Regions from separate parts of the Oxobacter pfennigii genome, predicted to be linked through region 2. Evidence: riboswitches for the same ligand, from Rfam matches in the RefSeq annotation. Region 2 holds a riboswitch; each other region holds the start of a gene.

Region 1 (7,787 bases), on a different contig from region 2:
TACATCACTCCCTCATTTTTATCATTCTGTTGTTTATGGTGACAGCTCCTATAATATATTCAAAGTATCTGTTGGACATTTTTTTGTTTAGAAATTTGTTCAAGGCTATGTCGCTTAAATCATAGGAATATACCGATTGCCTGAAGCTGTCCAAACCGGTGCACAGGGGCTCTCTAGTACACAGGATCTCAGGCTGTACAATGCGTCCTTTATATTCGGGGCGGCTTTTTTCGGATTTTACCACATAGCTATTATACCTCTCTTGGCTAAATTTAGAAATAATAGAATTTGCTTCTGTGTCTGTGTCAAATATCTGGTTTAAGTTTCTGCGGAATATATTCGAATACTCTATAAGCCTTTCAATGCTGTCTCTTTGCCAAGGGTTATCCTTGTTGGTATAGGCTTCACAGCTATGAGAAATTATTTTTACAGGAACAATGGAAATATCATCTGCCTGCGAAAGAACATCTGCCTCTATAACTAAAAATTCAGTGTTGTATTTTTCGAAATAGCCCTTGGCCTTTATATCTGCCTGCAGCTTCATTAACACTCTGTCATTTAAGACTATTTCTTCCCTATATATAGAATAAGCCATAGCCGGACTGTCTCCTTTAAAATATCCGGCGGCACACAATTCGTCCCTGCAGATTATCATAATAATGCTTTCACTTGAAAATCTGGGTTCTATTATTACCTTGTCAAAGCTTCTTTCCTTGTAATACTTCATTGAGTTTTGAAGCTGGCTTTCCAAGCTTTCATTATTTATGGAAGGCAAAATCGGCGGAATATATATTATCCATTTGATAATATCTTCTTTTGCTCTTAAAGTATCAACGGTATTTCTCAATTCTGCAAAATCAATTTTGATTTTGTGATCGTGTCTGTCTCTTAAACTCAAAGATTCTTTATAATCATCAAGTTTAATCTCCCGTTCCATCTCCTTTTGTTGCCTGCCTCCACGGTAATAGGTTCCCTGGGATTGGACTGAGACGAGCCCCTTTTCGGGATATCTCAAGGCAGTCAGGCTTCCTCCCATGCTAGCGCCCTGGTCGATATTTATGGTATTATTGACAAAAACCGCCTTGGAAACGGGAGTATGTCCGTAAACTATCATAGGTTTTCCGTAATAATTCGCTGCCCAATCACCTCTTATAGGAAGCCCTTTATCGTCAACTTCCCCCGTCACATCGCCGTACAGTACAAAATCAATTATTTTTTTTGACAGCTTTCCAATCATTTCTTCCTTTATTCCTGCATGGGCTACAACAAGATTGCCATTGTCCAGCATCAAATAAAGAGGAGAATTTTCATATAGCTCCAAAAAATCATTTTTAATTTTCTTTGCTTCGCTTTTTTCAAGCTTTTCGTATTCCTTGACCGTAGTTTCCAATCCATTCTTTATCTGCACCTTGCTGCCTTTTAAGTATCTGTAAAATTTATTGCAGTGATTTCCGGGTATATAAAGGGCATTTCCCGAATTGACCATATTGATGACGGTCCTTATAGTATCCATTGTCCTTGGTCCTCTGTCCACGATATCACCTGCGAATACAACCTTTCTTCCGTCAGGATGGCTGTATTTGAATCCATTTTTTCTGTAACCAAGTTTGTCTAGGAGCATTTCAAGCTCGGTACAGCAGCCGTGAACATCGGAAATTATATCAAACAAAGCTTTATCTTCAGTTTCTATATTATAGGAAACAATTTCATGTTTGAAATCATCGGCATCATTCTCATTCAGTACGATCACTTTGTCAAATCCCTCGTTTTCAACAGATTTTAAAGATTTAAGAAAAGCAGCATATTGTTTTTCTATAACATAACGCGACACCTTTCTTTGTCTTAAATTATTTCTTTCAATGGCAATTTCAGTGGATATATCAAATGCCAAGAGAATAGAATAATAATTATTGTCCTCTGCCAGGTCTAAAAGCTTTCTTCTTGCCTCGTGAGATACTGCCGTCGAGTCTGCAACCACTAATTTTTTAAGGTTCATTCTCTTTTTTATAATGTAATAAAAAAGTTCAAAGGCCTCTTTTGATACTTCCATATTCTCTTCATCATCGGAAACCAGAGCCCTGCATCTGTCAGAAGATACAACTTCAGTATCCTTGAAATTTTTAAGCGCAAAAGTAGACTTACCGCATCCGGCAATGCCGCAAAGCACAATAAGGGAGGTTGCAGGAATCTCAATCTTCATATTGCTCCACCTTTCACATAATACTTACCGTGAATTTCGGCCATTGCCCGGAGTAATTCTAAAATTACAGCTTATATAATAATTCTACGTCAGTTAGGTTAATTTCATCCATATTATATGAACAACATAATTCAAAAATAAAAAATATAAAAGTCTTTTTCGAATATTTTTCTTAAAAAGACACATATTAAGAATAAGCCGAAGTTTAATAAAACACGGGGGAACCAAATTTGGGGTGAATCGCGAAAGCGTAGGTTATGCCTTTACCGAACCCGTCAGCTAACCTCGTAGGCAAAAGGGGGTATACACATGAAAAAAAGAGTATTTTTACTCGTTGTTGCAGTGCTAATCGGATTAGGATCAGGCAGTGCATTTTGCAGGGATTCAAAGGACGATGACAGCACCTTCATCAAAATATTCACGCCATATCATAATATGAAAAGTGTCAATGTTCCTTCTGAAAATTCTTTGTCCGTTACAGCCTTTAAAAGCAATGAATCAAATAATTTCAAGTATGAACTTACAGATGATGAAGTTGAGCTTATTGCGAAGGTTGTATATGCTGAAAGCAAAGGTGAACCCTTCATTGGAAAAATAGCTGTTGCCTCTGTTATAATCAACAGGCTGTCGCATCCTGAATTCCCCAAGACTATTAAAGATGTTATATACGAAAAAAATGCTTTTTCCTGTCTGGATGAAAGGTATATGGATATAAATCCGGATGCTGAATCCTATATGGCAGTGGATGAGGCACTAAGGGGAAATGACCCTACAGATGATGCAATTTTCTATTATAATCCGAAATCTGCGACAAGTACTTGGATGAAAAATGCCACTAAAAATAAACCAACAACAATAGGCAGACATGTGTTCTTCAAATAAAAAACAAAAGCCGTATTAATTTACGGCTTTTGTTTTTTATTACGAAGTAACAAGGTTTCCGGGACCCGCTAGCAATCTTTGATTGCTATTAGCGGGTGGGGTTCTTATTTTTTTTAAAAAGCTATACGCTTATTTCCTTGCCCTTCAAATCCCTGGCATAGTAAAACAAATACTGCTGGGCAAAACCCGCTAATTTTTTAAACTTCTCCTGTCCGAATTTTTCTATTTTAGGCAGGCTGACATCTGGAGCAAGATAAAAATGCTGCATAACCCTTTTTACCCACACATCAACAGGGAAAGCCTCATAATAATACATTGAAAAAAGCAATATGCAGTCAGACACCTTAGGCCCTACCCCGGGAAGCTTCATGAGCTCATTTCTGGCTTCAGCATAAGTAAGGTTTTTCAAATTATATAGGTCTATCTCTTTGTTAATTACCATTTCCACAGTCTTTTTTATATATTTTGCCCGAAAGCCTGTATGGCAGCTTTCAAAATCCTCAACAGATGCATCTTTTAAATCTTGAGGGGAAGGAAAGGAATGATAAGTATTTCCTTTATATACAACAGGCTTTCCCCACTTTTCGGATATTTCTTTTATGGCTCTTTTAATCATGGGTATCCTGTTATTTGCAGATATAATGAATGAAATCAAAGTCTCCCATTCGTCCTGTTTTAAAATTCTTATGCCTTCTCCGAAGCCAATGGCTTCTTTTAGAGTATCATCCTCTGAAAGCTCGTTTTTGATTTTTCCATAATCCCTTCCCATATCGAAATAATCATACCAGAGACCATCAAATTCCTTCTTATCCGTATTATCCAATACAAGGGTTTGTCCATCTTTTTTCACATTAATTACTCTTCCCTGTACGACGCCGGTATAGCTTCCGTCACCTTCTTCATACCACCTGAAGCACTGGCCGCAATCAAATACATGTTTAGGCTCAAAATCCCGAATATTCTCTATGATAACTTTCCCGCCATCTTCCATAATTCTATTGTTCAAAGTAGTTCCACCTCCTTAGCCGATATAAATACATATATATTATTAAAACATAAAACCTGGCCTTACGCCAGGTTTTTAGTTATTTCAACAAAGTTTCAACAGCATTTTTAAAATCATCTCTTGATAAAAGGCCTACTGAGCCCTTTGGAGTTTCACCGCTTTTAAAATAAGCAACCGTAGGTATGCTTCTTATGCCGTATTCCATGGAAGTCTTGGGATTTGCGTCGGTATCAAGCTTGCAGAACTTTACTTTACCTTCGTATTCGGCAGCTACTTCTTCAAAAATCGGTGCAAACATTTTGCAAGGACCGCACCATGTAGCCCAAAAATCCACTACTACCGGAATATTCGATTCCAATACTTCCTGATGAAAACTATCATCTGATAAAACTACAATATTCTTTCCTGCCATATTATCTACCTCCTGAAATTTCTGATATACTCAATAATTTTTAAACCTGCAATTGCTCCCTGGCCTACTGAGACAGATACCTGTTTTATGGTGCCGGCACAATCTCCTGCAGCATACAGGCCCTTTAGATTGGTCTTTTGTTCGTCATCGACTTCTACTGTCCCGTCTTTTATTATAACACCGAGTTTCCTTGCAAAATCAACGGAAGACGCAGTGCCATAAGCAATAAATACAGCATCGAATTTTTCCTCATTACCGTCCTCAAATATAATGCTTTCCAAAAATTCTCCGCCATTTAATGATTTGAGCTTCCCTTCAAAAATCTTTACACCTTCAAAATCTACAGTCTTTTTGTTTCCGTTGGTCAAAAGGGTAATATCTTCAGTGAAATGCTTCATTTCTTCCAATTCGTTTTTGGCATATTCATTATATCCTAAGATAGCTACCTTTTTTCCTTTGTAAAAAAATCCGTCACAGGTGGTGCAATAATGGATACCTTTACCTTCAAACTTATCGATATTTTCAATGATTATGCTTTTCTTTTGCGAACCGGTGGCAAGAAGCACAGCATTTGAATGGTAAGTACCCTTCCCTGTTTTTACTGTATATTTATCGACGTAATCAAATTCCAGAGCTATAACCTGATCCTCTATAATGCCGGTGCCCAGCCTTTTAGCCTGATTTTCACCCTGTTTAAGCAATTCACTTCCGCTTATGCCGTTTTCAAAGCCAAAATAATTATCAATAAGATGGGCTTTTGATAAACTGCCGGCTTCTCCTATTATCAAAGTCTTAAGATTTGCCCTCGAGGTATACAGGGAAGCTGATATCCCCGCCGGGCCTTTTCCGATTATTATTACATCAAATACATCATTCATATGGTATACCCCCTGTAGGTATATTAACATAAAATTATTTCCAAGTCAACATATGGAATTTACTTTTTAACATAAACTTTATGTTGTTTAAAAATAAGGTATGATATAATGAATCCTGCAAGGATTCATTGTGATACGAATTTTACTATGTAAAATTCGCGATATAAAGATTTCAATTGGCACAGTCATTTGAAATCTTTTCATGATATAATTTAATATACCTTGAATGTGTGTTTATATACGGAGGAGACAAAATGTTTGATAATTTTGACGCAGTAATATTTGACATGGACGGTACATTGATTGATTCCATGTGGGTATGGAGGCGGGTAGACGAGGATTTTCTTCAAAAACGCAATATCGAAGTTCCGGTCAATCTTCAAAAAGAAATAGAAGGCAGCAGTTTTCTTGAAACCGCCCAGTATTTCAAAGACAGATTTAATCTTAATGAAAATATTAGTGATATAGTTGCTGAATGGATTTGCCTGGTAAAAAATTATTATGAAAATGTAATTGCATTAAAGCCGGGAGCCTTTGATTTTATTAATATGGTCAAGGAAAACAACTTAAAGATCGGCCTCGCCACTTGCAATTCAAGGGATTTGACCGAAATAATCCTGAAGCGTACCGGCATCGATGTCTTTTTTAATGCGGTAGTTACCGGAAGTGAGGTTACCAAGGATAAGACATGTCCCGATATTTTTCTTGAAGCTGCGGCACAGCTTGATGTGCACCCTTCAAGATGCTTGGTCTTTGAAGATACCCTGTCAGGCGTGCAAGGCGCAAAGAGAGCGGGAATGACTGCCATTGCCGTACATGATGAATTCTCTCATCCCTACAAGGAAGAAATCGCCAGTACCGCCGACAGGTATATAATAGGCTTTACGGAGATATAAAAGCGACATTCTAAAGGCATCTTATTGTGAAGAAGCGACAAGCGAGCATAGATGAAAGGTGATACAACTAAAGTTATGCCTCCGACTTATGCTGAGGCGCGGCGGTTAAAATCAGGAAGATTTTCCGGCCGATAAGCTCTTCACAATAAGGTGCCTGCTTAATAGATGTATTTTTGTTTATTTATTCTTGTTATCGTGTATAACCTGGTCAATTACTATGACCAGAGCCAGCAGAAAACCGTGATTTTCATCATCGTCTATATCCACACCATAGGTATCGGAAAAGGAGAAGAATTTTTTAGAGACTGAAGCAACAACATTTCCGTCTTTGGTTATATTAAACTCAAAGCCAAAGAAATCTCCCTCCACCTTGTATTCTCCCATTGAACTGTCTATATCAAACTTATGAGTCAAAAATGTAAACTTCTTTTTAACCGTAGCACAATGCTTTCCGTATAGGTAAATATTATACTCAGGCAAAAACTTGAAAAGCTTTTGCTCAATATATGACACCTCATTTTCCGAGGTGTCATATATCCTGAGCTTATCACCCAGCGCAAAAACCTTTCCCTTCACGATGAATTTATCGTTTTCCATTTCATCTTTTATAGTAAAATTATCTCCTATACTGAATATTTTCTGCCTTATAAGATATTTCATTTATATTTATTTACTCCTTTATAATTAATATAAACTATGCCTTTTATTTTCTCTCTCTTGAAACTATTTCATCCAGTGCTTCTGCTGCTGCATAAACTATATCCGTACATCTGATTTCATCATTCCTGTACATGGACTTTAACTCTTTGCAATTTACGGATTTCAGCTTCTCATTAAACTTCTGTATCATTTCCTTTGTTAAAGTTTTTATCCTGTCGGACTCATGGGCCTGTTTTTCTACAAACATTACTCCAAGAGCCATAATGGCGCCAGTCAGTGCACCGCAGTCGCCCTCGACAGCCATTCCCCCTCCAAAGCCTGCAGCAATCTTTAATGCTTTTTTATCCATATTTAAATCATACTCCTCGTTTGCCGCATACAAAAGAGTTTCCGCGCAGTTTAGGTCATAGCTCTTGTCATAGTACTTATTCACCATTTCCTTAAGCATTTCAATTCCCCCCATTGTTTATACACTTAATAATATATTAGCATAATGATTTTAACTGGCAAAGCCATTTGAAACCATTATCTCAGATTTATTATGCATGAGGCTGTCGCATTTGAAAACAACGCAAATGAGCATTTGTGAGAGTTCTCTCTAAAGCTCTTGGTGACTCTGCCAAAGATATTACTCAGAATTTTAGATTGTTTGAACGAAGAAAGTTTTATAATTCTTGTATCTTCAAGGCGGGGAAACTTAGAACTTGCAGAACTCAAGCACAGTAAACACAGTGCTTCACCATGATTGCTGCATAATATTTTCATTTGGACTACCAATTGGGCTTGTTAAATAAAATCAGCTTTCACACCAATTATCTTAACATTGATGTGAAAGCTGATCTCTATAAGTTAG
Region 2 (7,787 bases):
ATTTAACATTAAAAGACGGGCAAAAAGTGAATGTACCGGTTATAGATGAATGCGATATTCAGATAGAATGCAAAATAGTATACAAGCAGGATATGGATGAGAACTGTCTTGATGCTGATATCAAAAGCAGGGCTTATGCTAAAGGAGATTATCACACAATTTATTATGGTGAGATCGTTTCTATTTATATAAAAGAATAATGCCTGTATTGAACAACAACATGAATATGCATAATTTGCAAACAGAGTTGTAAAAATTATACAATTGTGCTATAATTACAGTGTTCATTTAATACAAATATGATATCCCCCTGTTCCGGAGGAAATGATATAGGGTTAAATGAAAGTTATTAAAAAGAATGGGGGGTGCTCAAAATGGCAGATAAGACAATTATATGCAAAGATTGCGGGAAAGAGTTTGTCTTTACGGAAGGTGAACAGCAGTTTTATGCCGAAAAGGGTTTTGCAAACGAACCAACAAGATGCAAGGATTGCAGAGCTGCAAAAAAAGCCAGGTTTAATAATGATGAAGGGGATAACAGAAGGCCTAAGACCAACAGCTTTAATTCACCTAGAGTTTCAAAATATTAATGCAATTTTAAGAGGTTGTGAAATACACAGCCTCTTTTATATTGTTTAGATATGAAAAGTTAAAAATGTATAAAATACAGATAATATTATGTATAATGTATAAAGAATAGATTAAAGAAATTATTGGCAAGTCAGGAGGAACTTATGGATAAAACAGCTGTTGTAATAATGGAAAAGAACAAGGACACAGGTTTTTTGGAAAAAGAGCTTGGAAGCTACTCGGTAAATCATGATATGAACCACATAGATAAAATATATGCCATGGAAGAAGATGGAGAGATTATAGTAAATCTTCACTTAACGGTGGCAGGAGATTTTGAGGACTGGGAATTCAATGCTATACTGGATAATTATGCGTTAGAGCTTTATGATAATGTGGCAGTTTCTATAGAGGAGGATGAAGAAGGATATAATCCGACATGGCATTTGAAATTCAAATTTGAAGCAAATGACAGCGATGTAGAAAGAAAATTAAATGGGATAATGGACATACATGACAGGGAATTAAAAAGAGTACTTGAGGCAATTAAGGATTTAGAAAGCGAATACAAGAGTTAAATATATAAGTATATTTATGAGGTGAAACCTAAATGCCAAAGAAAACTGCCAGAAACAGCGAAATTCTCAAAAGTTCCAAGATAAAAACTTCACCTAAGCTGTATCCGCTGCTGGTGGAGCTGGTTAATGATGATAAAGAAGAGCTGGCGGAAGCGGTGTTAAAAACCGATTATTTATTGGAATATGCCAGTTCCTGCATAAGGCAAAGGGATTATAACGAGGCAAAAACAGCCTTAAATAAAGCAAAGGACAGAATAGACTCTCTTAAAGAAAATGACGTGGATGTTGATTATCTTTTGTATTTATTTGAGGGCATATCGAAGAAAGTAAAGATTAAATAAAAGTTAAATACACATACTATAAGAATAAAGGGCAAGATTACCCTTAAATTTTTACAGACAAAAGGACGGGGCATAAATGAAGAAATCATTGCTATGTGTATTGCTTTTCATTTCAGTTATATGCTTAGGCTGCAAAAGCATTGTTCTCTCTTCTTTAAATCAGCTTGAAGATGACTATGAGATTATCATGAAAAGGGACATACTATGCCTTATGATGGCATATCCGGATTATATTACCGGAGCAGAAAAAATGGAAAATGAAAGCGTTTTTATTATAATGAAATCAGGAAAGCGTGTTTTATATGATGATAAGAGGCAAAAAACATTTGAAATGAAAATGAGCAACCCCGATATTCAGGATATGATGGAAGTAATATATCCTATTAATGATATAAAGGCCCTCATGCCCCTTGAATGTGATCCCGGCCGCATAAGGGTATACTCCATTTTAAAAGAGGTATACGGCAGCACAAAGGAAAAGATACAGTCAAACTTAACAGGTGTGAAATTTGGATATAAAAGCTTAAGCTTTAATAAAAACAACAATGCAGCATGTGCATTGACCGAGGTCTCAAAGGAACTTATACCCCTTGCCTACAATAAAAGCAAAATTTATTCTTGCTTATTTCCCCCAAGCGGTACCTTTAATTACAGGAATATATCCGGAACTAATCTTTTAAGCCCCCACTCCTTTGGAATTGCCATTGACCTGTCAAAGGACAAAAGGGATTACTGGAAATGGACTAATAGGGAAACAGGTGAGAAAAGGATGCTGTCTTACCCCAGGGAAATAGTAAAGATATTTGAAAAAAACAATTTTATTTGGGGGGGCAAATGGGGGCATTTTGATATACTTCATTTTGAGTACCGTCCTGAGATAATTTATAAGGCATTGTATTTTTCAAAAGCACCGGATAAAGATTCTCCCTGGTATTCCGGTCTTGATAAGAGGGATGATAATATCAGAAAATACATTGAAACCATCGATAACGCACTTTAATTTACTTAAGGAGGAACAGTATAACCCTTGCTCCTAAGAAATTAGACAAAGTCTTTTAAAGCAGTGAACTTCACTGCTTTTTTCATGCTATAATTAAAATATAAGTATTTTGAATACAATACCAATATAAACGAAAGGGGATAGATATGAAGAAAATTGCCTTAATATTCAATGGCGGCACTATTACAATGAAGGTGGACGAAAGGATAAAAGCTGCGGTACCTACCTTATCCGGTGAGGAAATAGTGGCAATGATTACCGGCATTGAAGAATTTGCGAAAATTGAAATAGATACATTTTCAAATTTGCCGGGACCTCATATTACCCCTGAAAAAATGCTGGAGCTTTCAAAATATGTGCAGAAGGTTTTAGACAGAAAAGAAATAGATGGTGTTGTTATAACCCATGGCACTGATACCCTGGAAGAAACAGCTTATTTTTTAGACCTGACAATAAAGAGCCATAAGCCCGTCGTTGTAACCGGTTCCATGCGAAACAGCTCGGAGCTTGGCTATGACGGTCCGGCCAATTTGTCGGCTTCCATATGTACGGCAATAGCAGATGAGGCAAATAACAGGGGAGTACTGGTAGTTTTAAACGGCGAGGTTAACTGTGCCAGTGAGGTTACAAAAACAAATACCATGAGTCTTGATACATTTAAAAGCCCGGAGTTCGGGCCCATAGGCATAGTGGATAATAACGAGGCTCTTTTTTTTAGAAACAGGATTAACAGGCACAATATAGAAATACGGTCTTTAGAAACAAGGGTGGAGCTTATAAAATGCGCGGCGGGTATGGATACCAAATTCATCGATTACTGCATCGAGAAGGGAAGCCGGGGAATTGTAATTGAAGCATTAGGCAGAGGGAACTTGCCGCCACAAATGGCCAAGGGTGTAAAGGGCGCTATAGATAAAGGAATAGCCGTTGTGATGGTATCCCGCTGCTTTGAAGGAAGGGTTTTAGCAACCTATGGCTATGAGGGAGGCGGAAAGGAATTAAAGGATATGGGAGTTATTTTCGGTGAATATCTACCCGGCCAAAAAGCCCGCATAAAGCTTATGATTGCTCTAAGCTATACCGATAATATAGAAGACATAAGAAAGATATTTGAAAAGTAATTGGAGGTTTAATATGAACAGTATAATTAAAAAAATGGAAGGTAAAAAAACAGTCATAGGTCCTTTTGCTGCTGTTTGCGCCACTGAAACAATTGAAATGCTGGGTTTGGCGGGTTTTGATTTTTGCATAGTAGACGGAGAACATGGGCCGGGAACGTTTTTAACCCTTCAGAATGCTTGTATTGCAGGGGATAATAAGGATCTTGACATATCAATAGTTTATAGGGTGCCTGAAAACACTAACGCAGCTATTGGACATGCATTAGACATTGGGGCGGCCGGGGTGGTAGTTCCCCATGTAGATGATGTGGAGTCGGCAAAAAGGGCGGTTAAGGCAGCAAAATTTTATCCACTAGGGGATAGGGGAATGCATGGGGTGGTAAGAGCCGCAAGATACGGAAACATAAATATGGATGAATACATAAAAAAGTCAAATGAAGATACCATGCTCATGATCCAAATAGAAGGAATGGAAGGCTATAATAATCTGGATGATATCTTAGAAGTTAAAGGTATTGATGGTATATTCATAGGACCATATGATCTTTCCCAATCCATGGGAGTACCTGGGCAGGTAAACCATCCGGAAGTCATTGAGAGGATAGAAGAGATTATTGAAAGGATAAAAGCTAAAAAAGAAGATATGTTCATCGGAATTTTCACAACGGATGTTGAATCATCAAAAAAATGGGCGGACATGGGAGTTCAGTTTATTGCATATCAGATTGATACAATGATATTTTCGGCTGCTGCCAAAGCTGCAGTAAATAGTCTGAGAGACAAAATAAAGTAATGTCACCCCCATAAATTACCGCAGTCTTAGTCCTTGAAAGAGGGTAAGGGCGGTGTTATAATATGAGTGAACAAACAAAGAGCATAAAGTCTTCCTGAGGTGCTCGAGTAACCTTGTATGTTCAACCGACAGAATGAATACGGGAGTTCGGAGTTTTGTATATTATGTCACGCCTGCTTGTACAGGAAGACAGAGGATATGAACAGGACACCCACCTGCTGTAAGGCGGGTATGAACATGCAGGAAATCGGCATCATGGGACTAAAAGGTATATAGAACCTTACCTTATGGGTAAGGTTTTTTTTATTTTCTGAGAAATCCTTAATATATAAAAAATTATGAATAGAAACATTAAGCATCAAATATATTTAGAATGAAATGGCAAACTTAAGTTATGTAGAATGGATGTTGCCAATACATATATTTGGAGGGAGGATTTTATGAAGCTTGATCTGTTTGATTGGCTGGCACTTATTTTAGTAGTTATAGGAGCTATTAACTGGGGACTTTTAGGATTGCTTAATGTGGATTTGGTTGCGCTTATCTTCGGAGGGCAGATGGAATTTGTGAGCAAGGTAATATACAGCATTATTGGACTTGCCGGGGCTTATATGATTTATATGCTTACCAAGCTAAAGAGAGCGTAAAAAATCCCATCTTAAAACTCCGGTTTTGAGATGGGATTTTTTAACGGTATCTATCTGACAGGCTTGCGCTCTTTAAACAGCAATGAAATGGAATAAACTCCGGCGGCTCCTATAAGAGTATATAGAGCTCTGCTTATAATTGAGCCCTGGTCTCCGAAAAGGGCGGACGCAAGGTCAAACTGAAATAAACCAATTAAGCCGTAGTTCACCGCCCCAATTATCATTAATATTAACGCCAATCTATCCATTTGCTCACTCCTTAGTGCTTATTTGTTTACTCATTGCAATGTCTACATTATATTTTGCATTAGTTTTTAATTATATGCATTTCTGTTTTAGGCTATAAGCTGCAATAGAATGATTGGAAAATTATTGTTAGCTATATTTGGTATGACACAATATTTAAGAGGATAATTGGACATGCGTGTGTTATGAGCCTGTCTTTTAAAAACATCAAAGGTCATGAAAGATATAACCACAAAAACGGCTTTGCCCCAAATCCCTTTTTTTTATATAATGTCCATAGCCTTAAAATAAGTTAGGGCCAGCTTGCTAATACATTTACGCTGAATCCCGCATTGCGGGTACGGAGGAACCAGTTTTGGGGTTAATCGGCATTAATATTTAAGCTTGTATTAATGCAGTAGGGAACCTTTCATCCCGAACCCGTCAGCTAACTTCGGAAGCAAATAGAAAGGGGAAACACAAATGAACATAATAAAAAAGGCGTCAATGTCCATGATGATTGCATTGGCATTGACGGCACCTGTGCTGTTTAATGGGCATGCATTTGCTGCATCAACTTTGGCAGTTAAAAGCACAGGGGCGGAAGTCTTAAAGCTTCAGGAGAATCTTAAGGCATTGGGGTACTTTAACGGAAGCAATCCTACAGGAAATTACGGAACCCTGACAAGATTTTCAGTAATGAAATTTCAGGCAGCCAACGGTTTAAGCACTGACGGTATTGCAGGGCCGGCAACATTATCCAAAGTTGATACACTAATTGGCGGAAAGTCACAAGACCTGTATACCGTAAATGAAGGGGATACTCTGTGGATTATATCCCAAAAATATGGGACAACCTCTGACAGGCTCAAAATTATAAATTCTTTAGCTGGTGATACAATTTATCCTGGTCAGAAATTAAGTACTTTAGATGAGGCAAAGACAGTATCTGAGGCAGCTTCAGTAACTGCAGAAGTCTCAGAGGAAAATATTTACTGGCTGGCAAGAATAATAGAGTCCGAAGCTTCAGGAGAACCATATTTAGGAAAGGTAGCCGTAGGAAATGTTATTTTAAACAGAATGGAATCAAAGGACTTCCCTGATACAATAAAAGAAGTTATCTTTGATGACTACAAGGGTATACCTCAGTTCAGCCCTGTAGCAGACGGAACCATATACAATACTCCAGGTACCGACAGTATCAAGGCCGCAAAAGAAGCATTAAGCGGTTCAAGACCAGTAGGAAATGCCACGTATTTCTTTAATCCTGACAAGTCGGCGGGAGAGTGGATAGTAAAGAATAAAACATATCTTACAAGAATCGGAGAACATGTGTTTTATCAATAATAAATAAAGCTCCCTTATTAAGGGAGCTTTATTTATTATTGATATTATCTTTATAAAGGCTTTTGACATGTGTAAAATATAATTATCTTGGAATTATACATCGGGGGTATTGTTGATGAAGGTTCTTTTTATAATAAATCCCGCTGCCGGAAAAGGCAGGGCGTTAAAGGAAGCTCCTGTTATTAAAGCAGTGATGGAAAAGTGGGAAAAAATAGAATATGATATAGCATATACCGAAAGAATAGGACATGCTGTTGATATTGCAAAAGCCGGTTGTAAAAATGGATATAAAATAATTTTCGCCGTAGGAGGGGACGGGACGGTAAATGAGGTGGTAAACGGTACTGCAAATACAAATACTGCCCTTGCCATACTGCCCTACGGTTCCGGAAATGACTTTTTTCGCAGCCTTGGAATAAAGGGAGATACGGAAAAAATAATAAACGACACCTTAAATGGACAAATAAAAAATATGGATATAGGTATTGTGAATGGCAGGTATTTTATCAATATTTCAAGCGTAGGATTTGATGCAGAGGTGGTATTGGCCACAAACAAAGCAAAAAAATTCCTTTCAGGAAGCATAGCTTATATTGCAGCACTCATAACAACTATATTTAAAAGAAAATCCGAAAATATAAAGATGCTTATTGACGAAGGGGAAGTTGAAAAAAAGGTTCTACTGGCTGCCGTAGCAAACGGAAGGTTTTATGGCGGAGGGATGGAGGCAGCGCCATATGCAGTCTTAGATGATGGACTATTTGATATTTGTTTTATAGAAAATATGCCTAAATTTAAAATGCTGGTATTATTTCCTCAGTTTATGAAAGGAAAACATGAAAAATTTAAGGAAGTTAAATTTTACAGGTCAAAAAAGGTATATATAGAATGTGACAGACCGCTGCCGTTAAATATCGACGGAGAAGTATACAAAGAGAAAAGCATCCGCTTTGAGATAATAAATAAAGGTTTTCTTTTGGCTGCGCCGTTACAGGAAGCCATGTCTTCTGTTATGGATTAAAATAATTTTCCGGTTAATCTGGTCCTTTTAAAATATACATAAAAAATACGCCAAAGATCTAGTCCCCGGCGTAATAAATTTAATTACTGCTTTCATCTGAGGTTTTGCATTCGGGACAAATTCCATAAAAGTAAACTTTACTTG
Region 3 (7,787 bases), 160 kb from region 2:
GGGTTTCTCCTGAACACAAGGTCAAAATAGTAAAAGCCTTTAAATCCAAAGGAAACATTGTATCCATGACAGGAGACGGCGTTAATGACGCACCTTCCCTAAAAGCCGCTGACATCGGCGTTGCCATGGGTATAACAGGAACAGACGTTGCAAAAGGCGCATCCGACATGATACTTACTGACGATAATTTCAAGACCATAGTATCTGCCATAGAAGAAGGACGAAATATTTACAACAACATCAAAAAATCCATTATATTCCTTTTATCCTGCAACACCGGTGAAATTATCGCATTGTTCTTTGCCATACTGTTTGGATGGGCTTCCCCTTTAAAACCCATACACATTCTGTGGGTTAACCTGGTAACGGATACGCTGCCGGCATTATCTCTAGGTGTCGACCCTGGAGATCCTAACATAATGGAAGAAAAGCCCCGTAATCCAAAGCATAGCCTGTTTTCAGGCGGTGCAGGCATTAGCCTTATATTAAACGGTATACTCATAGGTATTTTAACACTGGCAGCATTCATAATAGGTGCAAGGGTATATTCAGGAGCAACATCCCTGTTCCCCATATTCCCGGATAATATATCCGAAGAAGCACTGACTCATGCCCAGACCATGGCCTTTGTGGTACTTAGCGTATCCCAGCTTGTGCATTCCCTTAACATGAGAAGCACAAGAAAGTCCATATTCCAGGTTGGCTGGTTCACAAACAAGTTCCTTCTGATATCTATCGTAATAGGCATACTCCTTCAGGATGTAGTTATAACAGTGCCCTTCTTAAGAGAGGTATTCAAGGTGTTTAACCTAACTTCCGGCGACTGGATTACCGTTGGATTATTATCCATAGTTCCCCTTGTTGTAAATGAAATAGTTAAAATTTTCCTGAGAATGAAAAAAGAAAATTAAACTAACAATAAAAAAATATCATTCAAAAAATTCAGGCTGCCGCTTTAGTGGTTGAATAACTTATTGGGCGGCAGCCTTTTTTACCATATATTAGAGCATTGTAATACGAAAACGGTGAACTTGCTTAAGTAAGTTCATCGTTTTCGTAATAATGGGTGTCTCATCCAATGCTTAACTTAATTACGTTGACTTGACAGGGAGCAGTTCATTTCACCAATTTCTTTCATGTTACTTATGCAGTATAATAGATTTTTCCTTCTGTAGCATTGATCTCCGATATAAAAGTTACTCCGGGTGTATATGCAAAATTTCCTGTAGCTGGTATTTCCGTTCCGGCAGTTATCGTAAACGGGAACACGACATCCTCAGAATTAGTCCCATCCGAAAGATGAGCGCTGTAGTAAATTACAGTTCCGTTTTGAACCGTAGTGCCTTCATAATTAAATATGAGTTCTACAACACTATAAGGTGAATTTTCAGATAATGCTGTCACGTTTGCAGCAACATTAACAATAGCCATGAATAAGCCTCCTTGCGGTTATTCTGTATAAAAAGATAACTAGCTTTCTTTTACAGTTACAGTATATGCCAGGATTTTCAAAAGTTGTACAGTCGCACATGTCAAAGCACTGCATATTATGTAAGGGGTGAGAACAGTGAGTGTAATAGATTTACGTCCTCAATCGGCATTTAATTATTCCACAGACAGCTTCTATCGGGAGAAGCCAAAGCAATCTCTGTTATTGGGCTATGAAAAAATAATCTATTTGTTTTTCAATTGGCCCCTCTGGTTATGCAAGTGCGTTTTACTAAAAGCCAAATTGATTCTTTTTAAACTTCCGTATGATACATGCAATATGGGGAAAGTTACAAGTAAGAAAAATACCAAAGCTCACTACACCCTGTATCCATTGCTCGAAGTTTTCAACGTCTGCGGTTGTATGCATACACCGCCAGCTGTAGATTTGAGTCGATGTGTAACTTTTGAAAACTCATACAGACGCAGTTATACCGAAATCGACGTCACACAAATTGTACAGGACTGGAGCAATGATACTTTGGAAAACAACGGATTTCTACTTATGGGCAAAGATAATTCACCTTATATTTTCTATGCATCAAGCCAGCATCGCATATCCGAGATGCGTCCTATGCTTAGACTGACTTGCAAATACGCTGAACGATTCTGCACATTACAAACGGTTCCTTGTGACGTGAAGATATCTAAACCCGTCCAGGTATAAATTAATTCAACCAATATCGTGGTCAGGCCAGAGAGGGAAAATGTTGTTTCTTACTCTTTTTTTGTCACAAAAAGTTAACATTGTTCCGAAATGCCACTTGTTGCCTAGGTTTAAGGTTCAGACAATAGAGATGATAAACATAACAGAATTGACATTAGGCGACAAAAGTTCTATCATAATTTTGTGCAGCATATTTTGGACAACCTTTAATGCTAAAAGTAGGACAACCTGTCAAAATATGCACCGCACAAAAAAAGCTGAATCTCCTTTTCAGGGAGTACGGAGAAACCAAAATTGGGGTTAATCCATCTTTGTATGGTAGGGACGCCTCTTTGCCCGCACCCGTCAGCTAACTTCGGAAGCTAAAAATAGGAGGATAGAATGAAACGGCTTAAATTCGCAGTGTTTGTTTCAACAATGCTTGTTATGTTTGCTTTTCTCTCTGCTACTGCCTATGCCCAAAGCACCACAGGCACGGTTAATTGCACCGGATATCTCAATTTGCGCCAGTCACCGGGCACTGATTATCCCGTCATAGGCAAGCTGTATCCCGGGACAAAACTCACTATTGAAGAAACCTCAGGCAACTGGCACAAGGTAACTTTTGACGGTATTACAGGCTGGGTTGCGGGTGAATACGTCTTACTGGATACAATCCCATCAATTGATTTAAGTTCCAGGGGCTCTGATGCAATAATTGCGCCTGAAGTACCGGCTGCAGCTGTAACACCGGCTGCCGAAACTGTAACAAAAGCACAGCAGATAATTGGAACTGCCGAAAAATACTTGGGCATAAAATATGTTTACGGCGGTTCGTCCGAGCGGGGTTTTGACTGCTCCGGTTTTACCCAGTTCGTATTTAAAAACAACGGGATAAGCTTAAACCGTACAGCCTCCACACAAGCCTATCAGGGTACAATCATTGAAAGGTCACAGCTTCAAATGGGCGATTTGGTATTTTTCGATACCAACGGAGGCCATAACAACATCACTCATGTAGGCATATACATAGGAGACAGCACATTTATTCATGCAGCCTCAGGCTATGGCGGCAAAGTACGCTACAGCAGTTTATCGGAAGATTATTATAATCGCAATTACATGACTGCGAGAAGAATCATAAACTAACATTACAAGTGCTCTGATATTTTGGAGCACTTCTTTTATATCGTAAATTTTGGCTGCGATGTACATTGCAAATAAATATTTTTTTTGCTATAATACTAAAAACATTCTTAGGGGCAGTAAAAATTATATATTTCAAGGGTTAATAAGGAATTTTTGCAAAGGTGCAATGTTTGCTTACATTGTACCTTTTTTGCATTTAATTATTTAATTTACAAGGATTATTATGAAGAAAGAGAGGATGATGAGAATGAAAAAGAATATTGAAATTGCAGTTTTATTGGATAAGAACGGAGATACATCGTCTGTAGATGATAAAGGCATTATAAAGATTTATAAAAGGGTACGGGGTAAATGGACAGTATTAAAAGAAATCCTCTTTTACCTTGACAGCTCGTCAGGGCTTAGATCCATCAGGGATCAGATTTCCGCCATAATTGACGAGCTTGGTGACTGCAGGGTATTTGTAGGTGAAAAAGTAAACGGGCTTGTTTATAACATCCTTGAAATGAAAGGATTCAATTCCTGGGAATTTGAGGGCAAACCTGCGGATTTTTTAGATTATATACAGGGGAAAGAGACCGAAGCTGAAAGTTCAGAATCCCCATGTGAAGCAAAATTCCCTCCCATACCATACCCTGTTGAGGCAAACCAGAATGGATATTATTTCATGGATCTAAAGCCGCTTCAGAATATAAAATCCAATGTTTCTTCAAAACAGGCGCTGCTGCCTTTTTTGAAAAACACACGATTTTATGAACTGGAGATTATATGCAGCCATGTACCCCAATGGTTTGAAATAGAATTTGAAAGGCTCAACCTTAAAGGCAATATAATCAGCAGAGAAAACAATGAGTATAAAATTATTGTTCGTCCCAAAACCTGCAATGCAGCAGAATAAAACATTAAGAAGGAGGCTAATATGAATAAAATAAATATCAAGTACGGCACTTTAAAGGGAATAACCCATTTAGAAACTTATGAAAACGGAGGCATCAAAGAATGTACGATAGATGAACTTAACGAGATTGAAACTCCTTTTGGAAAATTCGTTCCTCAGTATGTGGATGATGAAGCCAGAAGAAAAAATACAAGTTCTCTGTCCTTTTATAAAAACGGGAATTTAAAATCCTTATCCCTCCAGGAACAGACGGCTATAAAAACGGACTACGGCCTTATTCCGGCTGAATATGTAACCTTTTATGAAGATGAAAGTATAAAGAGAATCTTTCCGCTGAACGGAGAAATAACAGGCTATTGGACAGAAGAAAACGAATACAGCCTGGCTCAGGATTTTGAATTTGTCTTTTCCTTCGGGATCATAAAAAACAAAATCATAGGTATTTTCTTTTATCCGTCAGGAGAGATAAAAAGCCTTACGCTCTGGCCTAAAGAAACAGCGAGTATAAGTTCACCGGCAGCAATCGTAGATACACGCATTGGCATATCATTGTATGAAAACGGAAGCCTTAAATCCTGTGAGCCAAATAATCCGATTTTAACTGATACTCCCATAGGCGTAATTGCTGCATATGATAAAGATGCAGTTGGAATAAACGCAGATTCAAACTCTTTGTCCTTCTATGAGAATGGCAGTATAAAAACCCTTACAACATCAACGGATATTATAGAAATTACTGATATTAACGGCAATAAATTCATCTTCGAGCCAGGCAGCAGGCGGGATTACATTAATTTTGATGTGATGGATACAGTTCCTTTAAAAATCAGTTTTTCAAATGGAAAAGTTACATTTAACGATAACTCTGAAAATGAATTTTCCTTATCAACTCATTCATTTTCAGTCAGGCATTTTGTAAAGAAAATCTGTGATTCATGTGCAAACTGCAAAGGATGCTGTTGACTTCTTAACCTCCATATAAAAAACAGCAGAGTCAAATAAGTGACTTTGCTGTTTTTTTATTGTGCAACAACAAGGTTCCCTGGACCCGCCAGCTATCTATGATGCTATAGCTGGCGGGGTTCTTATCTTATTAAGCCTCTTAATAGGAATCAGTCTTGATACTTGCTATCTGTTTAGCCCATTTTTTCTCACGCTGTCTTAGTTTGCCCTGTTTTTTGGCTTCAAGGTATTCCTGCTCTTTTTGCAGCTTTACCCACGCTTCCCATTTTGTATTCTCCAGACTTCCGCTTTCTAAAGCTTCTTTTACGGCACAGCCCGGTTCATTTTCATGCCTGCAGTCATAAAAGCGGCATTTTTTTGTCAGCTCTTCCACATCGCCAAACATCATCTCCATGCCCGTATCTGCTTCCCATAAAAGCAGAGTCCTCATTCCGGGAGTGTCCATTATAAGCCCGCCTTGGGGCAGCAATATAAGTTCCCTGTGTGTTGTAGTATGCCTGCCTCTTGAGTCTTTCTCCCTTACCTCGCTGGTTTTTAACAATTCAGCCCCAGCTAATAGGTTTGTGAGAGTTGATTTGCCGACACCGGAAGAACCTAATAACGCTGCAGTCTTTCCCTTTGATATATATTTTTTAATATCATCAATGCCTTCTCCCGTCACACAGCTGATGGCATGAACGTCCACACCCGGAGCTGTTTCATATACTTCTGCAAGTTTTTGCGGCAGGTCATCACAGCAATCGGCTTTGCTTAAAACCACAACGGGCATGGCTCCGCTTTCCCATGCTGCAATTAAGTATCGCTCCAGCCTTCTCATGTTAAAATCCCTGTTTAATGACTGTATGAGAAAAACCACATCCACATTAGCCGCAACGATTTGCTCCTTTACTTCATAACCTGCAGCAGCTCTGGAAAATTTGGTTTTCCTTGGCAAAACAAAGCATATGCTTCTCTGATCCTCACTTAAATCATCAACTGCAACCCAATCTCCAACCGCCAGATTGATCTCGTCATATGCTTTCTGCACAGGGCGTTTAACAAGCCCTTCCCCCTTTTCGCAGACCACCCGAAGAAATTGACCGTAGTCAGATATGATTCTTGCAGGAAGCATTCCCTCTTTATGCTTTTTCTTCCACTCCTTTTCAAAATAACCGTCCCAACCATAGTCTTCTATATTCATTATTCAAATCCATCCTTTATAATTTTCTTTTCTTGCTGTCTTCTCTTCTTTTTATTATTCAAATCATTTTCCTGGACCCTTGTCCTTGGGTTTATCTCCCAGCTCCGGCGCAGTGTTTTCATATAATCATAAAAATTTTTCTTATCACTCATAATTATCACTCCTGTTACAATAATTTTGCGGGTAGACTCAGTCGTATAAGCTTTAATCGTCTCTTTAATAATATTGTTCCTGGAAAAGGGCGCAAAAATCCCGCAGATGACGACCGCCTGCGGGATTGTAAAAAAAGCAAATAAAAAACACGCTCATAGCGTGCACATTGCTTTCACACTATTCAGGTTGCTCGAAAGAAGGCGCACCGGCAATTTAAACGCCTGTGCCGATATTCAATTATTCAAAAACCACCTTTGCATTTATAACAGACATTAACAACAACTCCTTTCGAATAAGTATCCGGCAGACTATTACTCTGCCTCCTATATTATATGAATCATTCCATAAATTGTCAAGCTGTAACTTCATTTAAGTTAAGGAAGTACAAGATTTTGTTGAAATCCTGCTGCATGAAATTTACGTATAAATTACATTATAATACGTATAAAAATGTAGCTAAAAGGTGAAAAATGTAGTAAAATTGGGGGTAAATACTTTGGAGTTGAACTTTTAATGATGAAAATATATGAAACAATAGCCGATATGATCGATGATCATATTTTAGTATGTGACAGCAATGGCCAGATTGTTTTTTCCAATAAGCCCGTACAGTCATATTTAGGCTATGATGCTTTAGAACTGGAACAAAAAAAATTTTTAGATTACATAGCAGACATTCACATCAATAAAGCACAATCCGCCATCAGCAGCGTTTCAGATATACCTTCTTCCTGGGATGAATTTCTATTAAAGGGCAAACACGGTGTATTTAAACTTCATTTTAAGTTTGTAAAGAAAGATAATCTTATATATATTTATGGAAATGAAAAATATATTGAGTTTGAGAGAATTAAGAAGAAGCTGGATGTTGAAATAACAAATGCAATTAAGATACACAAGCGCTCCCTGCCTATGAGCCTTCCGGATAATGAAAACATATCTTTTGCCTCTTTGTACATTCCTGCTGAAGATTTGGGCGGAGATATATTCGATGCTTTTAAAGTTGACAATGGTTTGCTCAATGATTTCTTTGAGCAATATGTATGCTTTATTGCTGATGTCTCGGGACATGGATTGGATAGTGCCATGCTGGCGATTTTTATAAAGGATACTATAGGAAGTTTTTTCAGGTTAAAACATACACCCGGTCAATTATTATCGCCTAAAGAAATCATGGATTTCTTTATTGAACACTATTTAAAGGAAGGTTATCCCGAGGAATATCTGGTATGCTTGCTTATGGCAGTTATTGATTTGAAGACAAATGAACTTACTTACTGCAATGCCGGCCTTCATATCAGTCCTTTATT
Region 4 (7,787 bases), on a different contig from region 2:
GGGCCCAGGAACTTGGAATAAAAACAACTTTCGACAGGTATCAGGACCAGCTGCCACAATGCAGTTTTGGAATGGAGGGAGTATGCTGCCAGCTTTGCTCCCATGGACCCTGCAGGATAACCCCAAAAGCTCCAAGGGCTATATGCGGGGCTACAGCCGATACTATTGCCGCAAGAAACCTGCTGCGCCTGGCATGTCATGGCCTTTCAGCCTATTCCCACCAGTTGGAAGAAGCGATAAACACACTGAAAGCAACAGCCGAGGGTAAGACTCCATATAAGATTATGGAGGAAGGAAAGCTTAAGGATATAGCGGGGGCTCTTGGTATAGATACCTCAAGAGATATAAATGCTATTGCGGCAGATCTTGCAAATGCAGTAGCATATGAGTTGAGGAAAGAGACAAGGGAGCCTTTAAAATTGGTAGAGCTTCTTGCGCCTAAGACCAGGCTTAGCGCATGGGATAAACTCGGTATTATTCCCGGAGGGCCTCTTTCCGAATTAAGGGATGCAATGACAAAGACCATGAGCAATATTAATACAGACCCTGTTGACCTGCTGCTGACCACAATGAGGCTTTCTATCGCGGCAGGATACATGGGATTGATAGCTACCATCACACTTCAGGACATTATTTTGGGTAATCCGCAGATTGGCGTAACACAAGCAGACCTTGGGGTGCTGGATACTGAAACTGTAAACATCGTAGCCCATGGACACGTGCCATACGTCGCAGTGGCCGTACTGAAGGCAATAGCTGAAGATGAGGAGCTTAACTACCTGGCAAAGGAAGCCGGAGCAAAAGGTATAAAGCTTTATGGGTCAATGGATACGGGGCAGGAACTTTTACAAAGGCTTAATACGGCAGGAAAGGGATTTGCAGGGCAGCTTGGCAACTGGCTGACCCAGGAGCTTATGGTTACAACAGGGGCTGTTGACCTTGTAATGATGGATCTTAACTGCTCCATACCCGGCCTTAAACTTGCTGCCGACAAGTTCCATACCAAACTTGTTTCGGTATCTCACGTCCTTAGGATGGATGGAGTAGATACGAATATGGATTATGTCCCCGAAAAAGTAAAAGAACAGGCAAGAGAGCTTGTTATGATGGCTATCGAAGCATATAAAAAACGCGGCACCGTAAATGCAGTTAAAGTCCCTAAATATAAGTCGGATGTTATAGCTGGAGTAGGCGTTGAATCCCTTCTTGGAGTTCTTGGCGGATCCTTAGACCCATTGCTTGATGTAATAAAGTCGGGTCAGATAAAAGGTATAGTAGCCGTTGTTGGATGTACGAACAACAGGAACGGACATGACTCGGCGTCACTGCAGCTTATAAAGGAATTGCTTAAGAAAGATATTATGGTTATAACTGCAGGCTGTGTAGCCAGCGGAGCTCAGATAGAAGGGCTTCAGACTCTGGAAGCATCAGACTATGCAGGAGAAAAACTTAAGGCTATCTGCAAGGCATTGAATGTACCGCCGGTATTAAACTTCGGCTCCTGCATAGATATAGGCAGGATAGGAATCGCGGTAACTGCAATTTCCGAAGCCCTTGGGGTAGACCCAAGTCAACTGCCTGTGGCAGCGTCGGCACCGGAATATCTGGAGCAAAAAGCTGTGGTTGACGGAGTATTTGCCATAGCCTTCGGACTTTTAACACACTTAGGACCTGTACCGCCGGTAGCTGGAGCACCAAATGTTACAAGCATTCTTACAGGCGCCGTTGAAGACCTTGTGGGGGGTAAGGCTAACGTAGAGCAGGATATGGTGAAAGCTGCAGAACAGATAGAGGAACACATTATGTCAAAACGGGCAAGCTTAGGTATTTGATGGAATTGATATGGTATTAGTCTCCATAATAACTTAATAAGCATAAAAACACCTCGTTCATTTAAGCAGAACGGGGTGTTTTTATTCAATTATCTATCCATTTTATCAGCTGGTCAACATCCTTTATGATTATAGTGTCGCCCATATCTATGATTTTATCTTTTTTAAGTTTTGATAATGCCCGGGTAACCGACTCCCTTGTAGTTCCGGCAACGTCTGCCAGTTCCTGCCTTGTTATATCGATATTTAATTCTATACCCCTTGAAGTTTTTACTCCATGGCTTTGAGAGAGCTTTAAAAGGGATATGGCAGTCCTCTGCAGGGTGTCCTTAAATGCCAGGTTGCGTATCTCTATACTTGCCATGTGAAGCCTGCGGCACAATACTTTAATGAGCTCAAAGGCCAGAGAGCCATCTTCCTTCATGAGTAATTCAAGTTCATCATTTTTTATCATGCCTATCCGGCTGTCTTCAAGTACCTCTGCAGTAGCAGGATAAGCGATATTATTCAATATTGTCACTTCACCAAATACATTACCATCACCGAAAATGTGAATAATATGTTCCCTTCCGTCACTTGCTGTATTATATATTTTAACCTTGCCCGATATTACATAATAAAAGGCATATCCGGGCTCGCCCTCCATGAATATTATCTTTCCTTTTTTATACATCCTTTCATGCCATATGCTGCAGACTTTGATAAGGCTTTCGTCGCTTAAGTCACGGAACATAAACATCTTTCTCAATAGGCTGAAATCGGCCATTCTTTTCCCCCCTATTATAAACATAACCATAGCTTACAAAAATAAATATAACCAAGGATTTCATATAAATTTAATGCTTATCAGCTTTTTATTATATTTTAGTCCTAAGTTCCGGTTCAAGCATAATATATATTCCTAATTGATTTCTGCTTTTAAAAAGCATATTATTTTCGCATTAAAAATCAGTATTTATAAATTTATATTACAACTTATTATTTATAATATAATATATAAATCGATAATTTATTGCAATTAATTTTTATCAAGAACATTTTAGGATAAATGGAAAAGGCATAAGAATTTTAATTAAAAATCCTTATGCCCTTTTTATTTTAGGAGGACTATTTTCAATTATTTTGTAAGCATATCTATTCTGTTAAAAAGCATATCTATTCTGTCGCATTCAGATATAACCGTGTCTTTTACATCGTCATAGGCTACACAGCAGCCATTTACCATCCTGGTTTTCAAAGTTCCCTTTGCAGCTTTGTTTCCCTTAAGATGGGGTGCATCCAAAATTCCAATAGCAATTGCCTCTGCAATGACGGATGGGTCACACCAGGGATCCTTTGATTCAGGGGAAATTTGATACATGGATTTTAATAAATACTGGGCTTCATCAATAAGCTGATTCTTACGGCTCTGTACTTCTCTATCCATGGACATATCAGGAAGCCCTAACAAGCAGTTTTTAATTACTCCCCGGGCTATGCTGGCGCTTTCGATTATATCTTCGGGCAGGGCTGCGTGATGAGCTTCGCAAAATCCCACTACATGTACTATGTGAGGCTTAACTGCCATACCAAGATAAATTGAAGCTGCCATCTGTCCTTTAGCAGTATTTAAGTCATCCGGAAAGCTTGCAAGTCCGGACCTGACCTGGCGATAAGCTTTGAAGTGTTCATTCTCCAGAGATTCTATCATCTCTATTTTAGCCAGCATTTTAGCTAAATCCATTTTTGGAGATATGGCCGGAGGTACATTGAACATGTATTGTGCAATATAATCCTTAACTCCCATTCTTTTGGCATTGTAGGCAGCTAGAAAAGCCGAGGCCACGCCGATGGTATCGTGGGCGTCTCTTAAACTCCAATGATGTGATTCATTAACCTCCACGGGTATATTTCTATCGCCGTGCCATTTCATAAGGGCCTGATTTTCCCTTATGGAAGTTTCAACATCCCTTGGGCCTCTTCCGTCTAAGACGTTATACCAGCATAATGGAACTGCAGCCCAGCTGTTATTTATAGTTTCTCTCAGCATTTCTGCGAAACGGAACACATCGCTGGTACCGCTGTAACATCTTAAAAGAGGGTAATTACCCCTTCTTGATGCTTCATACATCTTTATGAAATCTTCAGGAGATCTTACCGGTACCCCCCCGGCACCATCCAAGGCACTGCTGGCCTTCTCCATTTCAAAGAAATGTTCCTGGGCATTCTGATCGGGGGCTATGGAAATAACGTCCAGCACCTTTGCTTCCGATATGGTTTTTATGCCTTCAATGGTAGCCGAAAGTGAAGGCAGACCAAAATGATGCCGGAGCACAGGATATGGATATTTTCTATTTATTCTCTCAATTAAGCTACTTTCAAAATAAGTATCCTTACAGTCACTGGATTTACCGCTAAGATAGCATATGGTAAATTCATCATCGCTGCTCCCGTCAAAGATTTCTTTAAAGAAGCTATAGCTTTTTGCTACTTCGCATACCGGACGGGTACCGCCAAAAAGCCATTCTATGTTTAATAAACCGTTATCTTCAATTGCTCTTTGTAACTCATCCAAAAGGGGCTTTACCGCAGATGGAGTCAGCCTGTAGCTTACCCCCACTATATCGGGTTTTTGCTTCTTTATGGCTTTAATAAGGTTTTCTATGGAAACTGCAGGGCCTAAGAAGTCCGTATCATATCCTTCTTTTTCTGCAAGCTTGAGAAAATTTGCAACACCTGCTACGTGGACGCAATTTCCGATAGCAGCTGCAATTATCTTTTTCATTATGCAACAACCTCCCTGGGCCTTTCAACTATACCGAAAGTTGCAAGCTCCATAAGCTCACTTACCGTAAGTCCTTCTATTCCTAAATTTCTTACATTTCGGCCTGCCGCAAAATAGTTTTCACCGTGAGCAGTGCATGCCAGATTTATGATAGAATCAATTATTGGTGTCCTGATGCCTACAGTTGCCCCTATGGCTGAAATAGGAACCAGGCTTTCGGGTATATCTTCAAAAATATATCTGGTATCCATTGAACTAGGGGCCTTAATGCCCATATATCCTGAAGTATTCTGAATGGCTTCATGAAGGCTTTCTCCCTTTGAACCATAAGTGACTTCAAGCCATTTAAGGGCCGTAACTGTTTTGACTCCCAGCGCATGGGCTACTTTAACTCTTTCTGAATCCATCTGCTCTAAAATTTTTGAAACAGTGGGAGTGATGCCTTCTAAATAATATTCAAAATCTCCATTGGTGGATTCTATCCGTCCGCAGTTTAAAAGGGTAGGACAAGGATGAAAAATAGCACCAATGTTATTGAGGCTGGTTTCCAAAACATTATCTGCCGGAATAAACTGAGGATAAGCATCCTTTATGGTATCCACAACGTACTTTGTCATATATGAGGGTATGGAAGCCAAGGATACTTGGTTTTTAATGCTGAAAATTTTAACAACGCCTGCTGTTTCTGCACGGCAAGCATAAACAAAGGTCTGGGCTTCAGATATTATAATATTTTTATTGGGAGCTTTTTGCTTTATGATATTAAGAAACTCCAAAGCGCCGCCTGTCCTGCCGGGATTTAAGACAATGATTTGCCCGTCTTTAAGGTAAGGATGGCATAGATTTGCTATCTCTCTATGGCCTGATGCCGGGATGGTTACCATTATTACATCTGCGTTTTCTATTGCTTCTTTTATATTGTCTGTCATTGAAGAAAGCCTGCCGAAGCCTTCTTCTTTTCCGGTGAGATAAATACCTCTTTGTTCCTGTATTTTCTTTATTTTCGTAATGCTTCTATTGTATAAGCGCACATTGTGCCCGCATAAGGCCAGATGCGCGGCCATCGCCTGACCGCCGTTACCTGCTCCGATAACAGCATAATTCAAGCTCTTTTTATTGTTCTTCATAATTTTTACCTCCTCTTTCTTTGGCTTACGAGGTTAGCTGACGGATTAGGATCGAAAGAGTATGACCCCTCCAATGCATTTAAATGCATCGGATTCACCCCATATTATCGGGTCCCCCGCTTCACATACTGTGAATTCAGCGCTTGTTAATAATTTTAAATTACCAGACCTCCTTGAGATAGCAAGATACAACTTAATTATATTATTTAAGTTGTCAGTTGTCAATTTCTTAAAATAAATAAATTAAGGGTCTGTTGCATTTTAAACACTGCATTGCTATGTTCGTGTTCTGCAAGTTCTAAGGCTCCCTGCCTTGAAAATACAAGAATTTTTAAACTTCACTCCGCTCAAACAATCTAAAATTCTAAGTATTTTCTGCGAAAGTGTCACCAAGAACTTGTACAGAACTCTCACAATGCTCATTACGTTGTTTAAAATGCAACAGACCCTGTTTATATAAAAACTATATATAATTAAGTATAACATTCTATACATTCAGGAAAACTTTAACTCTTTTTAAAACTCCTTCATCTCCAACCACCACAATCACATCCCCTGCCCTAAACTCAGCATAAGGGCCGGGAGAAAGTATAATGTCCTTGTCTCTTCTGATTGCTATTATGGTAGCGCCGGTATTTTGCCAGAACTTTACGGAAGAAACGGTCTCACCGACCACCATCGAATCTTCCTTGATTTCTATTTCCAGCGGATTATAAGGGCTTATGTTTCTTAAGCGGTCGGAATAATCTATTATTTTTTCAATGGTATTGGCAAGGTTTGAATCAATCTCTTTTTTATCCTCAAATAGCTTGTCTAAATTCATTTTCAAGGATGCTATGGATTCCATATCCTTGAATTTGTCTATAAACTTACAGGCTTCCTCCTGGGAGTTAATGGTAATGCCACTTCCATGGGAAACTGAAACCACATCCATGTCCTGAAGGAGAATTACCGCCCTTCTCACAGTTTCAGGAGACACATTATATTCGCCGGCAAGAGTGGAACGACCGTGAATTTTACAGCCTGCCTGAAAGTCGCCGTTTACAACGCGGCGGGCAATATCCAGTGCTATTTGCTGATACATTGGCTTTTGTGTTATTTCTTCGCCCATTTGCGGCCTCCCCAAAATAATTTACACAATTATAATAACACCACTTGGCTTGTTAGACAATAATATAAACAGTATAAATTATTAATCTACCGATTTCAAGGATTCAACCATGGTTATTTTCTTAAGCTTGAAATACATTACCGTGTTTACCAATGCTGCAAATACTGCTGTGAGAATGGCTGAGTAAATGTAGCTTGGTATTTTTATCTCTCTTCCGAACATAAGGCTTTCTATTTCAGCTGTAAGTATTATAAACTTGTGAAGGAATATGCCAAGTACCAGGCCGGCAAAAATGCCTATGACGGTTAAAATAGCATTCTCTCTGTATACATAGGCGGACACTTCATTATCGTAAAAGCCAAGGACCTTGATGGTGGCAATTTCTCTTAAACGCTCGGTTATATTTATATTTGTAAGGTTGTATAAAACCACAAAGGCTAAAGCTCCTGCAGATGCAATCAAAACTATTATGATAAAATCCAGGCTCTCTACAATATCGCTTAAAGTTGCCATTGTATTGGAGGAAAGGGTTATGGAGCTCACCTCGGAATCCTTAATCAAATCTGTGGATAATGTATTTTCAAATTCCTTTGAGCCATCGGCAATGACGGCTTTAACCTGATTAAACTCTATCTCATCCTCGAAAAGGGAATTGTAAAGCTCCGGGGTCATGTAAATATAATGGAATACGAAGTGCTCTGTTATACCCGTTATTTTTACATACACCTTGTTATCATCTTCATCCGTTAGATATATGGTATCCCCAACAGCTACATTTAAAAGTTTAGCCAGCTTTTCGGTAATAATTACGCCCTTGTCATCAAGCTCTAGCTTTTCCCCCGTTGTTCTCACCCGGAAGGTTATGAAATCCTGAAGCTTCGTGGTATTTTTTGAAACTATTAAGGATGCAGCTTTTTCGGTTAATTCAGTTCCGGCATCCACATTTTGTTCAT

The links. A riboswitch is a leader RNA that binds a small molecule or an ion and turns the genes downstream of it on or off. The one in region 2 is predicted to bind cyclic di-AMP.
Region 1: it holds a riboswitch for cyclic di-AMP, as region 2 does, so the genes downstream of both, OXPF_RS01815 (cell wall hydrolase) here and OXPF_RS20130 (cell wall hydrolase) in region 2, are expected to answer to the same signal.
Region 3: it holds a riboswitch for cyclic di-AMP, as region 2 does, so the genes downstream of both, OXPF_RS20860 (C40 family peptidase) here and OXPF_RS20130 (cell wall hydrolase) in region 2, are expected to answer to the same signal.
Region 4: it holds a riboswitch for cyclic di-AMP, as region 2 does, so the genes downstream of both, OXPF_RS00970 (NAD/NADP-dependent octopine/nopaline dehydrogenase family protein) here and OXPF_RS20130 (cell wall hydrolase) in region 2, are expected to answer to the same signal.

Annotation. Positions count from the first base shown of each region.
Region 1 is NZ_LKET01000016.1:28,605-36,391, reverse strand. Features, by position in the region: gene OXPF_RS01820 (AAA family ATPase) at 5-2,200, opposite strand; cyclic di-AMP (ydaO/yuaA leader) riboswitch at 2,387-2,509, shown strand; gene OXPF_RS01815 (cell wall hydrolase) at 2,510-3,082, shown strand; gene OXPF_RS01810 (DNA-3-methyladenine glycosylase family protein) at 3,204-4,073, opposite strand; gene trxA (thioredoxin) at 4,168-4,500, opposite strand; gene OXPF_RS01800 (NAD(P)/FAD-dependent oxidoreductase) at 4,506-5,378, opposite strand; gene OXPF_RS01795 (HAD family hydrolase) at 5,633-6,274, shown strand; gene OXPF_RS01790 (LURP-one-related/scramblase family protein) at 6,452-6,934, opposite strand; gene OXPF_RS01785 (C-GCAxxG-C-C family (seleno)protein) at 6,978-7,382, opposite strand; gene OXPF_RS01780 (phosphoribosylformylglycinamidine synthase) at 7,784-7,787, opposite strand, start outside.
Region 2 is NZ_LKET01000068.1:136,431-144,217, reverse strand. Features, by position in the region: gene OXPF_RS20175 (flavin reductase family protein) at 1-200, shown strand, start outside; partial or broken gene OXPF_RS20170 (zinc-ribbon domain-containing protein) at 375-542, shown strand; gene OXPF_RS20165 (DUF6762 family protein) at 735-1,148, shown strand; gene OXPF_RS20160 (hypothetical protein) at 1,181-1,489, shown strand; gene OXPF_RS20155 (M15 family metallopeptidase) at 1,566-2,489, shown strand; gene OXPF_RS20150 (asparaginase) at 2,636-3,610, shown strand; gene OXPF_RS20145 (HpcH/HpaI aldolase family protein) at 3,624-4,403, shown strand; RNA gene ssrS (6S RNA) at 4,492-4,669, shown strand; gene OXPF_RS20140 (DUF378 domain-containing protein) at 4,844-5,050, shown strand; gene OXPF_RS20135 (DUF378 domain-containing protein) at 5,101-5,298, opposite strand; cyclic di-AMP (ydaO/yuaA leader) riboswitch at 5,605-5,754, shown strand; gene OXPF_RS20130 (cell wall hydrolase) at 5,759-6,622, shown strand; gene OXPF_RS20125 (diacylglycerol/lipid kinase family protein) at 6,738-7,643, shown strand; gene perR (transcriptional regulator PerR) at 7,723-7,787, opposite strand, start outside.
Region 3 is NZ_LKET01000068.1:299,152-306,938, forward strand. Features, by position in the region: gene OXPF_RS20840 (cation-translocating P-type ATPase) at 1-911, shown strand, start outside; gene OXPF_RS20845 (hypothetical protein) at 1,144-1,431, opposite strand; gene OXPF_RS20850 (DNRLRE domain-containing protein) at 1,559-2,155, shown strand; cyclic di-AMP (ydaO/yuaA leader) riboswitch at 2,401-2,535, shown strand; gene OXPF_RS20860 (C40 family peptidase) at 2,537-3,283, shown strand; gene anfO (Fe-only nitrogenase accessory protein AnfO) at 3,531-4,181, shown strand; gene OXPF_RS20870 (hypothetical protein) at 4,203-5,144, shown strand; gene rsgA (ribosome small subunit-dependent GTPase A) at 5,284-6,324, opposite strand; gene OXPF_RS22825 (hypothetical protein) at 6,324-6,476, opposite strand; gene OXPF_RS20880 (SpoIIE family protein phosphatase) at 6,991-7,787, shown strand, end outside.
Region 4 is NZ_LKET01000014.1:11,632-19,418, reverse strand. Features, by position in the region: gene cooS (anaerobic carbon-monoxide dehydrogenase catalytic subunit) at 1-1,832, shown strand, start outside; gene OXPF_RS00980 (Crp/Fnr family transcriptional regulator) at 1,918-2,598, opposite strand; gene OXPF_RS00975 (cobalamin B12-binding domain-containing protein) at 2,950-4,596, opposite strand; gene OXPF_RS00970 (NAD/NADP-dependent octopine/nopaline dehydrogenase family protein) at 4,596-5,723, opposite strand; cyclic di-AMP (ydaO/yuaA leader) riboswitch at 5,731-5,875, opposite strand; gene OXPF_RS00965 (GntR family transcriptional regulator) at 6,211-6,834, opposite strand; gene OXPF_RS00960 (ABC transporter permease) at 6,916-7,787, opposite strand, start outside.